Regions from separate parts of the Pantoea osteomyelitidis genome, predicted to be linked through region 1. Evidence: predicted binding sites of a transcription regulator. Region 1 holds the regulator's gene; each other region holds the start of a gene.
The links. The regulator PurR, encoded in region 1, represses purine synthesis genes. The targets are predictions, from matches to a motif close to CANGCAAACGTTTGCNTG.
Positions count from the first base shown of each region.

Region 2: the regulator PurR is predicted to act here: its motif matches at 1,273-1,290, upstream of cvpA (colicin V production protein).
Region 3: the regulator PurR is predicted to act here: its motif matches at 1,761-1,778, upstream of tusA (sulfurtransferase TusA).

Region 1 covers NZ_JBGFSN010000004.1:927,155-931,559, forward strand. The annotation lists gene punC (purine nucleoside transporter PunC) at 1-214, opposite strand, end outside; gene punR (DNA-binding transcriptional activator PunR) at 320-1,225, shown strand; gene purR (HTH-type transcriptional repressor PurR) at 1,234-2,259, opposite strand; gene cydH (cytochrome bd-I oxidase subunit CydH) at 2,544-2,633, shown strand; gene ABU178_RS09495 (C40 family peptidase) at 2,664-3,434, opposite strand; gene ABU178_RS09500 (Grx4 family monothiol glutaredoxin) at 3,800-4,135, shown strand; gene rnt (ribonuclease T) at 4,179-4,405, opposite strand, start outside.
Region 2 covers NZ_JBGFSN010000004.1:1,793,862-1,798,266, reverse strand. The annotation lists gene folC (bifunctional tetrahydrofolate synthase/dihydrofolate synthase) at 1-312, shown strand, start outside; gene dedD (cell division protein DedD) at 302-1,036, shown strand; gene cvpA (colicin V production protein) at 1,354-1,839, shown strand; gene purF (amidophosphoribosyltransferase) at 1,877-3,394, shown strand; gene ABU178_RS13370 (UbiX family flavin prenyltransferase) at 3,527-4,096, shown strand; gene argT (lysine/arginine/ornithine ABC transporter substrate-binding protein ArgT) at 4,371-4,405, shown strand, end outside.
Region 3 covers NZ_JBGFSN010000008.1:107,060-111,464, forward strand. The annotation lists gene ABU178_RS17280 (DUF1145 family protein) at 1-227, shown strand, start outside; gene ABU178_RS17285 (DUF2500 domain-containing protein) at 249-605, opposite strand; gene ABU178_RS17290 (lysoplasmalogenase) at 764-1,393, shown strand; gene tusA (sulfurtransferase TusA) at 1,457-1,702, opposite strand; gene ABU178_RS17300 (7-cyano-7-deazaguanine/7-aminomethyl-7-deazaguanine transporter) at 1,928-2,593, shown strand; gene ABU178_RS17305 (DcrB family lipoprotein) at 2,706-3,263, shown strand; gene ABU178_RS17310 (bifunctional 5-dehydro-2-deoxygluconokinase/5-dehydro-2-deoxyphosphogluconate aldolase) at 3,314-4,405, opposite strand, start outside.

The sequences.
Region 1 (4,405 bases):
GCTTACGGCCAATGCGATCGGAAAGCGGTCCCCAGATCAGCTGGGCAAAGGCGAAACCGCCCAGGAACAGGCTCAGGCTGGCGCTGATCGTGCCGGGGACGGTGTTGAAATCGTGCTGCATTGCGCCGAAGGCGGGCAGATACATATCGGTTGCCAGAAAGCCGAGCATACTCAGCAAGGCGAGATAGAGCAGAAATCCTTTTGAAGTCAGCATGTGATTCTCGGTAAAGGTTAAACGCCGCAAAGTGTAAAAGGATGCGCTACTGCTTGTGAAACGTTAATATTTGCGGGTTGCTGTTAAAATTTTTGAAGAGAGCTTATGTGGTCTGAGTATGGTCTTGAGGTGGTGGATGCCGTGGCGCGTACCGGCAGCTTCAGCGCAGCGGCGCAGGAACTGCACCGCGTGCCTTCGGCCGTGAGCTATACGGTGCGCCAGCTGGAGAGCTGGTTGGCAGTACCGCTGTTTGAGCGGCAACACAGGGAGGTAGTACTGACCCCGGCTGGCGAGCATTTTGTGCGCGAAGGGCGCGCTGTTATCAAAAAAATGCTCGCCACGCGGCGGCAGTGTCAACAGCTGGCTAACGGCTGGCGCGGTCAGCTCAGCATCGCGATAGACTGCATAGTCAAGCCCGCCCGCACGCGCCAGCTGGTGAAGGATTTTTACCGTCACTTTCCCGATGTTGAACTGCTGATCAGCTATGAGGTATTTAACGGCGTCTGGGATGCGCTGGCTGACGGGCGTGTGGATGTGGCGATTGGCGCCACCCAGGCGATTCCGGTTGGCGGACGTTTCGCCTTTCGCGATATGGGAGCGCTTAACTGGCGCTGCGTGGTGAAAAGCGGCCATCCGCTGACGCAACTGGCGCAGATTGAGGATGAGGCGCTGCGCGCCTGGCCTTCGCTGGTGCTGGAAGATACATCGCGCGCGCTGCCGCGCCGCAATACCTGGACGCTGGACAATCAGCGGCGGCTGGTGGTGCCGGACTGGCAAACCGGACTGGCGTGCTTGCTGGACGGTCTGTGCGTGGCGATGGTGCCGGGGCATCTGGCACGGCCGCTGCTCAGGTCAGGAGAAATCACCGAGCTGACATTGCCCGTGCCTTTTCCGGAGAGTCCCTGCTGCGTCAGCTGGTCAGAACAGCGCGCATCACCCGCGCTCAGCTGGCTGTTAAGCTACCTGGGCGATGCGCAAACATTGAATCAGGAGTGGCTAAGCGAGATTTGAGGCGGCGCTTAGCGACGGTAATCCCGGAAGGGGCCATCCGCTACCGAACGGCGTTCGATCAGGGTCGGATTGACTTCAATCGTCTGAGGCTCTTCACGCTTGCTGGTAATGCGATCCAACAGCATCTCCAGCGCCTTCTCACCCAGCTGGGCTTTTGGCTGGTGCACAGTGGTCAGCGCGGGCGTAAAGTAACGCGCGTTGCGCACGTTGTCGTAGCCGATGACCGAAATATCCTGCGGTACGCGCAGCCCCAGCTCATCGGCGGCGCAAATCGCCCCCATCGCCATAATGTCGCCGCCGCAGAATATGGCGGTCGGACGCTGTTTCTGGCTCAGAATTTGCTGCATCGCCTGATAGCCTGATTCCGGCTCGAAGTCGCCCTGTACCGTCCATTCAGGGCGCAGCTGAATACCCGCTTCATTTAATGCCTTCACGAACCCGGCATGGCGTCCACCGCCGGTGTTGCGCTCCATCTGGCCGGGAATGGCGCCGATATCGCGGTGACCGCGCTCAATCAGATAACGACCGGCAAGGTAGCCGCCCTGAAAAGCGTTATCCAGCACGGTATCGGTGAAGTCACCGCGCGATTCACCCCAGTCCATTACCACCATGGGAATGTTGCGGTTCTCTTCCAGCATTTTCAGCAGGTCGTCGGGATATTCTGAGCACATTACCAGCAGCCCGTCGACGCGCTTTTGCGCCATCATCGACAGATAGGCGCGCTGCTTATGCAGGTCGTTGTGGGCGTTGCCCAGAATCAGGGTATAGCCGCGATCGAAGCAGTGATTCTCCACCGCCTCGATAATTTCCGCAAAGTAAGGCGCTTCACTGGAGGTAGCCAACAGACCCAGCGTTTTGGTGTGGTTCACTTTCAAACTACGCGCCACGGCGCTGGGCGAATAGTGCAGCTCTTTAATCGCGGTCCAAACGGCGTTGCGCGTCTCTTCAGCAACGAAACGCGTTTTATTGATGACGTGAGAAACGGTGGTGGTAGAAACACCCGCGCGTTTTGCCACATCCTTGATTGTTGCCATGAAAACGATACTCCCGGCTTATCGCAACCTACTGATAAGTATAATGTTAAACGTTTGCGTCCGCTAAAGGTATTTCACGCCTTTTTTGTCTGGTTTGTCGTCTGTGAAGTGACGTTCCGGCAGATAAAAACGCCATTTTAAATAGAGCGGACGGCATAGCGTTGCTGCTGTTGCGCAACGAAAGGGCGAATTCTAGCAAGGCTGAATCGATAAAACGAGATTTTTACCGGGCGCTATGAGAAAATGACAATAACCACACACTTTATAAGCGTAAAGGAGAGCAAATGAACACTGATTTAAGACTGGCGCTGACCACCACCGTGGCGGCATTGCTGATGATCGTGGCTTTCAGCTTCACCGCCATCATGCACTGAGCGTAAAAAAGCCGGGCAAGCCCGGCTTTTTCAGCGAATCGTTTTGGGGGTCATCACCCGACGGGCGCCGACATAGTGTCGCTGCCAGTAATCTTCGCCCAGCGCGCTGATTTGAATATCTTTACCGGTGCGCGGCGACTGAATGAATTTGCCATTCCCGAGATAGACGCCGACATGGTCGGCTGCGCCGCGATTGTTTATACGGAAAAACACCAGATCGCCTTTCTCCAGCGCCTCGCGTTTTACCGGCGCGGCATCGCGCAGATGATACATTTCATTGGCGGTGCGCGGGATCTTGAATTTTACCACATCCTTATAGGCGTACCACACCAGACCGCTACAGTCGAAACCGGTATGGGGTGAGGTGCCGCCCCATTGATAAGGTTTGCCCAACTGGCCCATCAGCTTATTCATCGCCGTTTCACGCGCTTTTTGATAGCGCAGACGGTGGGTTTTGCTCATTTTGATGGTGGTGAGATCGCCCGTGATAACCTGGTCCTGGCCCTGACGCTGGTGGCCATAGCGTTTACGGGATGTCGGCACGCTTTTTTTGTTTGCCGCGTGCAGCGTGGCGGTTTGAGTTTTTTTCGGCTTTTTTAGTGTCGACTTCACAACGGGCGAGAGGCGAGACTTTTTCGCCGTGGTTTTAACGGGACGACGTTTGCGCCGCTCATCGTCGCGCGCACTCTTTTTTTCCGCCTTGTGCAAACTGGCATTAACAGGTACCTGCGGCGAAGCCGAGGCCACATTAAAGAACAGCTGCGCAATAGCCAGTACAAAAAGCGTAATCAGTAAACGCATAGTCCGGTTACAGGTTCAGTGCACCACAGGAAAATCTGGCGCGAAAAAAGTTGGAATAATCTGATCCGCGATCAGAGCCGAAACAATTCTAATCCAGATTTTTTGCAAAAGGTAAGGTCTTTTTCGATTAATCTGTTAGCGTCTGCACATTGCAGTGAAAATAAACAATTTCAGACGGTTAACTCAACAAAACTATTGCTAATTATTAATCGAACGAGGCCGCGCTCCGCCAGCAAAAAATTATTTTCCGCAAATCCGCTTAACAAAGATGGCTGTTTGTCTTCACCCTGAGCAAAATGTCGTTTTCAGTGTAAGGGTGAAGTCGCTACAATAAACAAACACGAAGTGAGGAATTAAGGAAGGCAATTATGAGTACTGTTGAAAAAATCCAGCGCCAGATCGCAGAAAACCCGGTTCTGCTTTACATGAAAGGTTCACCGAAACTGCCAAGCTGCGGTTTCTCTGCGCAGGCGGTACAGGCTCTTTCTGCCTGTGGGGAACGCTTCGCTTACGTGGATATTTTGCAGAATCCCGATATTCGCGCCGAGCTGCCGAAATATGCTAACTGGCCAACCTTCCCGCAGCTGTGGGTTGACGGCGAACTGGTTGGCGGCTGCGACATCATCGTTGAGATGTTTCAGCGCGGTGAGCTGCAGCAGATTATCAAAGAAACCGCTGAGAAACATAAAGAAGCGGAATAAAATCAGGGCCGACATCATGTCGGCCTTTCTTTTTTGCGTCGCGTTACTGCGCGTTTTCGTCAGTTGACGCTTCTTCCATAAAGGGCAGCGGCCAGCCGCCCAAACGTTTCCAGCGGTTCACCAGTTCACAAAACAGCGTGGCGGTCTGCTCGGTGTCATAGAGCGCTGAGTGCGCCTGAGTGCTGTCAAATGCCATTCCTGCCGCCTTGCACGCTTTCGCCAGCACCGTCTGACCCAGCACCAGCCCGCTCAGCGCGGCGGTATCAAAAG
Region 2 (4,405 bases), 870 kb from region 1:
CAGCCCCGACAGGGGAAGGTGCGCGCTGTGGTGGGTATGCTGCATGATAAAGATATTGCCGGTACCCTGGCCGCGTTGACGCCGCAGGTTGATAGCTGGTACTGCGCGCCGCTGGAAGGCCCGCGTGGTGCCACGGCGCAGCAACTGGCCGAACATCTGCCACAAAGCCAGACGTATGACAGCGTTGAGGCGGCCTGGCAGGCGGCACGCCGGGAGGCAAGTCCGCAGGATGTTATTCTGGTCTGCGGATCTTTCCACACCGTCGGCCAGGTAATGGAATCCCTTGCAGCGGAGAAAGGCAGTGGCGAGTAAGTTTCAAAACCGTTTAGTCGGCACCGTGATTCTGGTGGCGGTCGGCGTGATAGTGCTGCCAGGTCTGCTGGATGGCCAAAAGAAACATTATAAAGAAGAGTTTGCTGCGATCCCGCTGGTGCCGAAACCGGACGATCAGCAGGACAGCGAGATGGTGCCGCCGGTAACGCAGTCGCTGCCCGCTCAGCCGCCGGAAGGGGCGGGTGCGGCGGTTGAAGGCGAGAGCGACAAGCCCGCTTCCGGCGCGAATAATGGCGCCTCGAAGCCGGCAAGCAACAGCCAGCCGTCGGTGGTCACGCCGCCGCCGGTGCATCAAAGCGCGCCGGTACAGCCGAAGCCGCAGCCAAAACCGGCGGAGCCGCCGAAACCGAAGCCGGTGGAGCAGCCCAAACCGCAGCCCCGTCCGGTTGAACAACCCAAGCCGGTGGAACAGCCGAAGCCGGTTGAGCAGCCGAAGCCCGCAGAGGAGAAAGCGCCGACCGGACAGGCGTTTGTGGTACAGCTTGGCGCATTGAAAAATGCCGCTAAGGTCAACGAAATCGTCGCGCAGCTGCGTCTCTCCGGCTATCGCGCCTTTACCGTGCCGTCAACGCCGGTGCAGGGGCAGATTACCCGCATTTACGTCGGGCCGGACGCTTCGAAAAGCAAAATGCAGGCTGCCGTAGGCGAGCTGAAGGGTGTTACCGGGCTGAGCGGCGTGGTAAAACCTTACGCCGTGCGCTAAGCGTAACCGCCGGGATTTTTAGCGCAGCGCGGTAAATCGCTGTTACGAAATTCCCCTGATTGATTGGCGCGACCAATAGCAATAACAGGCAGCGCCAGCGGGGATTTTTCCAGCGTTTTTCCATCGATGCGCCATAAAAAAACACAGCATTTTCAGGTGATTATAATTAGCTGGATTATCCGGGCGAGGAAGCTTTTTTTCAGCGCCCTTTTTATGGATGCAGATCGGGAAAACGCTACGCAAACGTTTTCTTTTTCTGTTAGAATGCGCCCCGAACTGGATGCAGGGGTGCAATTGCACTGGCGCTGGAAGAGTTCATGATCTGGATTGATTACGTCATTATTGCGGTAGTTGGTTTTTCGGCTCTGGTCAGCCTGGTTCGTGGGTTTGTCCGGGAAGCCTTATCTCTCGTTACCTGGGGATGCGCGTTTTTTGTCGCCAGTCACTACTACGCTTACCTTGCAGTCTGGTTTACAGGTTTTGACGACGAACTGGTTCGCAACGGAATTGCCATCGCGGTACTGTTCATTGCTACCCTGATTGTGGGAGCTATCGTGAACTATGTGATCGGCTCGCTGGTTGAAAAGACCGGCCTGTCGGGAACTGACAGGGTGTTAGGGGTCTGTTTCGGGGCGTTGCGTGGTGTGCTAATCGTTGCTGCCATTCTCTTCTTCCTTGATACGTTCACCGGCTTTTCAAAAAGCCCGGACTGGCAACAGTCTCAGCTCGTCCCCCAGTTCAGTTATATCATCAGGTGGTTTTTTGATTACCTGAAAAGCACGTCGAGTTTTTTACCCCGGTGACACCATCGGGAGTGCGGCTTAATGAGGAAATGACAACATGTGCGGTATTGTTGGTATCACCGGTTTTATGCCGGTCAACCAGTCGATCTATGACGCGTTAACGGTGCTTCAGCACCGTGGGCAGGATGCCGCAGGCATTTGTACCATCGATGCGATTAACTGCTTTCGTCTGCGCAAGGCGAACGGCCTGGTCAGCGACGTCTTCGAAGCACGCCACATGCAGCGTTTGCAGGGCAATATGGGCATCGGTCACGTGCGCTATCCCACCGCAGGCAGCTCAAGCGCCTCCGAAGCGCAGCCGTTTTACGTCAACTCCCCGTACGGGATTACGCTGGCGCACAACGGTAACCTGACCAACGCGCATCAGCTGCGCAAGCAGCTGTTTGAAAGCGGCCGCCGTCATGTTAACACCACCTCAGACTCCGAAATCCTGCTCAACATTTTTGCGCAGGAGCTGGACCGCTTTCAGCACTACCCGCTGGAAGCCGATAACATTTTTGCCGCCGTGGCGGCGGTGCATCAGCAGGTGCGCGGCGCTTACGCTGTGGTCTCGATGATCATCGGTCACGGCATGGTTGCCTTCCGCGATCCGAACGGCATCCGCCCGCTGGTAATGGGTAAACGTACGCTGAAAGATGGCCGCGTTGAGTACATGGTGGCTTCCGAGAGCGTGGCGCTCGATACCCTGGGCTTCGAGTTTATCCGTGACGTGGCGCCGGGCGAAGGCGTTTACATTACCGAAAAAGGCCAGCTGTTCACGCGCCAGTGCGCCGAGAACCCGAAAAGCAACCCGTGCTTGTTCGAGTATGTCTATTTTGCCCGCCCGGACTCTTTCCTCGACAAGATCTCCGTCTACAGCGCCCGTGTTCGTATGGGTACCAAGCTGGGCGAGAAGATTGCGCGTGAGTGGGAAGATCTCGATATCGACGTGGTTATCCCGATTCCGGAAACCTCTACCGATGTGGCGCTGGAGATTGCGCGTATTCTCGACAAGCCGTATCGTCAGGGCTTTGTGAAGAACCGATATGTGGGCCGCACCTTTATCATGCCGGGCCAGCAGCTGCGCCGCAGCGCGGTTCGCCGTAAGCTGAACGCCAACCGCGCCGAGTTCCGCGACAAGAACGTGCTGCTGGTGGATGACTCTATTGTGCGTGGCACCACCTCTGAGCAGATCATTGAGATGGCGCGCGAGGCCGGGGCAAAACGTGTTTATCTCGCCTCGGCTGCGCCGGAAATTCGTTTCCCGAACGTTTACGGCATCGACATGCCAAGCGCGACGGAGCTGATTGCGCACGGTCGCGAAGTGGACGAAATTTGCCAGCTGATCAAAGCTGACGCACTGATTTTCCAGGACCTGGACGATCTGATCGAGGCGGTACGCGAAGAGAATCCGGATATTGCCCAGTTTGAATGTTCGGTGTTTAACGGCGTTTACGTCACCAAAGACGTGGACCAGCGCTACCTTGAGTATCTTGAGTCGCTGCGTAATGACGATGCCAAAGCGATTGCGCGTCAGAACGAAGTGGAAAATCTTGAGCTGCACAACGAAGGCTAACAGCTGACGTGTCAGACAAAACAGAGGGCGGGCGCTAAACCCGCCCTCTTTTTTTGCAAAATTCCTCTCCCCGGCAACATTTCCCGCCATCCCGCGTTATGATTGCTGCTTTATTTCCTGCAAGGTTTATCTATGAAACGACTCATCATTGGCATCTCCGGCGCCAGCGGCGTGATTTATGGCGTACGCATGCTACAAGTTTTGCAGAACGTAGCGGAGGTGGAAACCCATCTGGTGATGAGTCAGGCTGCGCGGCAAACGCTGGCGCTGGAGAGCGACTACAGCCTGCGTGATGTGCAGACGCTGGCCGATGTGGTGCATGATGTGCGTGATATCGCCGCCAGCATCTCATCCGGCTCGTTCAAAACCGCCGGCATGGCGATCCTGCCCTGTTCGATGAAAACCCTTTCCGGCATCGTTCACAGTTACAGTGACAGTCTGCTGACCCGCGCCGCCGATGTGGTGCTGAAAGAGCAGCGTAAGCTGGTGCTGTGCGTGCGCGAAACACCGCTGCATCTGGGGCATCTGCGTATGATGACCACGGCGGCAGAGCTGGGCGCGGTGATTATGCCGCCGGTACCGGCGTTTTATCATCGTCCGCAAAATATCGGCGAGCTGGTGGATCAGACCGTCAATCGCGTGTTGGATCAGTTTGACATCGACCTGCCACAAGATCTTTTTACGCGCTGGCAGGGTGCATAACCCCAACCCCATTGCACCATTTCGGTGCGCTATGGCGCACCGGATCACTCTTCGTGCATCTTATGCACCAAAAGTTAACATCACCGCTTTTTCAGAGTGACACTCCTGTTATATTTCCATCACAAACAAGCGACGCGCAGCGATATTTACGCATCGCTTAGTAAGCTAATTAATTGCACCGTTAACTTGCAGAACTGGCATGAAACATGCAAATTATTCAGCGCAATCACATCACGTACTACATAACAATAAGCACTTTACTTGAGGGTAACCTATGAAAAAGCGAGTTCTGGCTCTTTCTCTGATGCT
Region 3 (4,405 bases), on a different contig from region 1:
CCTTTTTGCTGCTGAATCTGGTGCAGCCGTTCCCGAAACCGCTGACTTATTTTGTTAACGTCGCGCTGTTTTTTATGGTGATTATGCATGGCCTGCAGCTGGTGCTGCTGCGCGCCACCCAGCCCAAAGATGCCGCGAAGCTTAGTCGCCTGACGCAGCTAAAAATCTTTGTTTTTGGCGTGTTTGAATTGCTGTCGTGGCAGAAAAAGCACTATCCGAAGCAGTAATAACGCGCTTTACGCTTGCGTTTATCGCGCTGGCGTAAAGCTCACGAAGCGCGTGCCCTGCACTTTTAGCTCCCCTGTCTCGCCTTTGTCCATCTGATGATAATCGCTGGCGTCCAGCATCAGCTTAAAATCGCCAGCGCCATTCAGCGGATGAAACCAGGCCTCGTAGCGCATCTCTTCCCCGGCAATCACTTCACGCTGGCGCGACCGGCGGTTCGGTGCCGGAAATTCGCGTTTGGTTTTGATCTCAACCGGCAGCGCCCGTACGGGCGAAGCGTCATTGACGGCGACTTCACGTCGCTGCTTGATAAACTGGCGGGTCGCCAACAGGGCGATAATCGCCAGAACGATAAAAAAGAGTAGCGGTGGTTTGCTCATGTTTTCTCTCGCGCTTTGCGTTTCACAAAAGGATGGCGGCAAAGGATACAACCAGAGAAGCCTGATTGTCACATTCACAGGCCGTAACCTAAACTGAGATCGAAATTTTGGGAATTTTCATCTGATTAGCGGACGATCTGTCCGGAAAGGGAGAAAAAATGCTTTGGTCTTTCCTTGCGGTACTTTTTTCCGGTTGGCTCTACGTTGACGCCTCTTATCGCGGGCCGCAGTGGCAGCGCTGGGTATTCAAGCCCGTCACGCTGTTGCTGCTTGTCGCCTGGGCATGGCAGGCGCCCACGCTGCATACCACCGATTACCTGATCCTGGCCGGTCTGGTCGCCACGCTGATTGGCGATGCGCTAACGCTGCTGCCGCGCCAGCGTATGCTCTATGCGCTCGGCGCATTCTTTCTGTCGCACCTGCTTTATACCATCAGCTTCGCGGCCAATATGACCATGAGCTTTTTCTGGCCGATTCCGCTTGTGCTGCTGGTGATTGGCGCAGTGCTGATCGCGACGATCTGGACGCGGCTGGAGGATTTACGCTGGCCGATCTCAACCTTTATCGGCATGACGCTGGTGATGACCTGGATGGCGGCGGAGCAATATTTCTTCCGCCCTACCGACTACAGCTTTTCGCTGGTAGTGGGTGCCAGCCTGCTGCTGCTGGCGAATATTGTCTGGTTTGTCAGCCACTATCGCCGCCGTTTCCGCGCCGACAGCGCTATCGTGGCCGCCTGCTACTTTGCTGGTCATTTTATGATTGTGCGATCGCTGTGGCTTTATTAAACAGAATGTCCTTCTGCCGGGTTCGGGCATGGATGCCAGAATCCGGCATTAGCCGTCGCGCAGTTACAATCCTTTCTTAATTAAAAATTTATACGGCAGCGCATCCGTTTCCTGCATCAACAGCGTATGTTCCATAAAGCGGCAAAAGCCGGGAATATCACGCGTGGTGGCGGGATCGTCGGCGATAATCAGCAACGTTTCGCCATCCGCCATATGACGGACGGTTTTACGCACCATCATTACCGGCTCCGGGCAGCGTAGCCCAAGGGCATCCAGGGTTTGATCGGGATTAGCAAAGCGATCGCTCATAATAGTCTCTGATTTCAGTTGCAGGCGGCCATTCTAACGCGCTGAATTGGCGGCGCAAGGCGATAACGATTGCGTTAAAATTAACCATTGCATAAATAGTGTAAAACGGTAAGATGCCGCCCGATTTTCTCTAAGTTTAACCGCAACCGCGCCATACGTTTCAGCAATCTGAGCGTTTGCAGGGCTGCAATGGGTTCCCTCACCCCAAAACTAAAAAGGCTAAATATGATTAATTTTTCTCCGCGTCAGCGCATGCACGCGCTGTTCTGGCTCGCTTTGTTTCACCTGCTGGTGATCACTTCCAGTAACTATCTGGTTCAGCTACCGATCGCCATTTTTGGTTTTAACACCACCTGGGGCGCCTTCAGCTTTCCCTTTATTTTTCTCGCCACCGACCTGACCGTGCGTATCTTCGGCGCACCGCTGGCGCGTCGTATTATTCTGGCGGTGATGCTTCCGGCATTGTTTATCTCTTATGCGGTTTCCTGCGTCTTTTATCAGGGAGAATGGCAGGGCTGGGCCGCGCTGAAAGAGGTGAACCTGTTTGTGGCGCGTATCGCCTGCGCCAGCTTTATGGCCTATGCCCTTGGGCAGATACTGGATGTGCATGTGTTTAACCGCCTGCGTCAGCTGCCGCAGTGGTGGGCTGCGCCAGCGGCGGCGATGTTCCTCGGCAATATCAGCGATACCCTGGCCTTCTTCTTCATCGCCTTCTATAAAAGCCCGGATCCCTTTATGGCGCAGCACTGGGTAGAAATCGCACTGGTGGATTACAGCTTCAAAGTGCTTATCTGCATGGTTTTCTTCCTGCCCGCCTACGGCGTGTTGCTGAATGCGGCCCTGAAGCGCCTTGCGGAGCGTTCCCGCCGTAGCCAGTTAAATTTCGGCTAATCCTATGGAGCAAAGCCCGGCAGACCGCTAAGATCTGCTGACAATCCTCAGGTTGCTTTTGCTGACTGAGGATTGTATCAATGGCTGCCTGGACACAAGAAAAGGGATGAAAATGCGTAATTTAGTAAAGTATGTCGGTATTGGTTTACTGGTGCTGGGACTTGCTGCCTGCGACCAGAAGAAAGAAGACGCGGCGAAGGATGACAATGGCGTCAGCGCCAGCCAGTCCGCGCAAACCGTGACGCTGATGGATGGCAAGCTGAGTTTTTCGCTGCCGGGCGGCATGTCTGACAAGAGCGGTAAAATCGGTTCGCAGTCGACCAATATGCATGTTTATGCCAACGAAAGCGGCCAAAGCGCCATTATCGTTATCGAAGGCGATACCACCAACGAGTCGCTGGATGTACTCTCTCAACGTTTAGAGCAGCAGCAGCGCAACCGCGACCCGCAGTTGCAAGTCGTCTCGAATAAAGCGGTAACGCTGAAAGATCAGCCAGCTCAGCAGCTTGATACGGTGATTTCCGCCAATAATCAGACCTCATGGTCAACGGTGATTCTGGCGAAAGTTGACGGCAAATTACTGACGATGCAGATCACCCTGCCCGCGGAAAACCAGCAGCAGGCGCAGAGCGATGCGGATAATATCGTGAAGACGATTATGCTGAAGTAATGTGTTGAACCCAGGGGGCTGGCGGGCTTCGCCCCGCCGACCCCTGGTTGTCAGGCGACTCCCGCCCGCGCTGCGCGCCAGTAGGCAATCAACTGCAAATAGTTACTCTTCACCTGCTCAATCAATGCCCGGTCGTCCAGCTCGCCCTGTAGCCACTGGCGTGACGGCTGTCCGAAGATGGTGCGGCCCACGGCAAAGCCCTTTACCCACGGTGCCTGAGCGGCAGCAGCAAAGCCCGCCTTGAGCTTCTCTTCCGGCGCATCAAGGCCAAGCAGAAGAATGCCGCGACAGTATGCATCCTGCTGTTCAATCAGACCGCCGATCGCCTGCCAGCTCGCGGCTGAGAGCGGCGGCAGTTTCCACCAGTCAGGCTGAATGCCCAGGCTGTAAAAGTGGCTCAGAATATCCAGATAATAAGACTCCTGATGATCCGGATTGCTCTCTGGCAGGATCACCTCCAGCAGCAACTCATGGCCGCTCTTGTTGCAGCCGCGCCAGACGTCCAGCACCAGCTCATCCTGCGCTTTACGCAGTTCGGCGCTGTCGTGCGGATGGTAGAACACCAGACATTTCACCACCTGCTCCTGCGGCCAGTCGATAAGCTGCGAGCCGATGTTGCCGTGTTCAAGACGCAGCGGCCGGGAGCCGGGTAATTCAATCGGACGGCCTATCCACCAGCCTTTGCCTGTGATGGCGTTAAGCGCGCGCTGACCATAAGTGGTATCGGCCAGGATGCCGCTTTTGTTTTCCAGGCCTGCCTCCTGAGCCGCCTCTTCCGCCGCCTTCAGCAGCAGCAGCTTGAGCTGTGGAATCTTGCTCTCATTTACCCCCGCCTCGTGCGCCATATCCGCCAGCTGCTTACGGTGATCAAAAGCGAACACGCAAAGTTCCGGCCACTGCTGCTTACGTGTCGTGACACGATGCAGATGGTTCAGACGCGTATCCCGATCGGGACGCTTCACGTCACGATCGCGGCTGAGGAAATCATCCAGCTCCTGTTTGGTTGGCATCGCTGGCGCGCAGCCGTGGCGCGAAACCACCAGCGCGCCACAGGCGTTGGCGTAACGGCAGGCCTGCTCCCAGCCTTCATCATTGAGCCAGCCGCGCAGCAGGCCGGACATAAACGCATCGCCTGCGCCCAG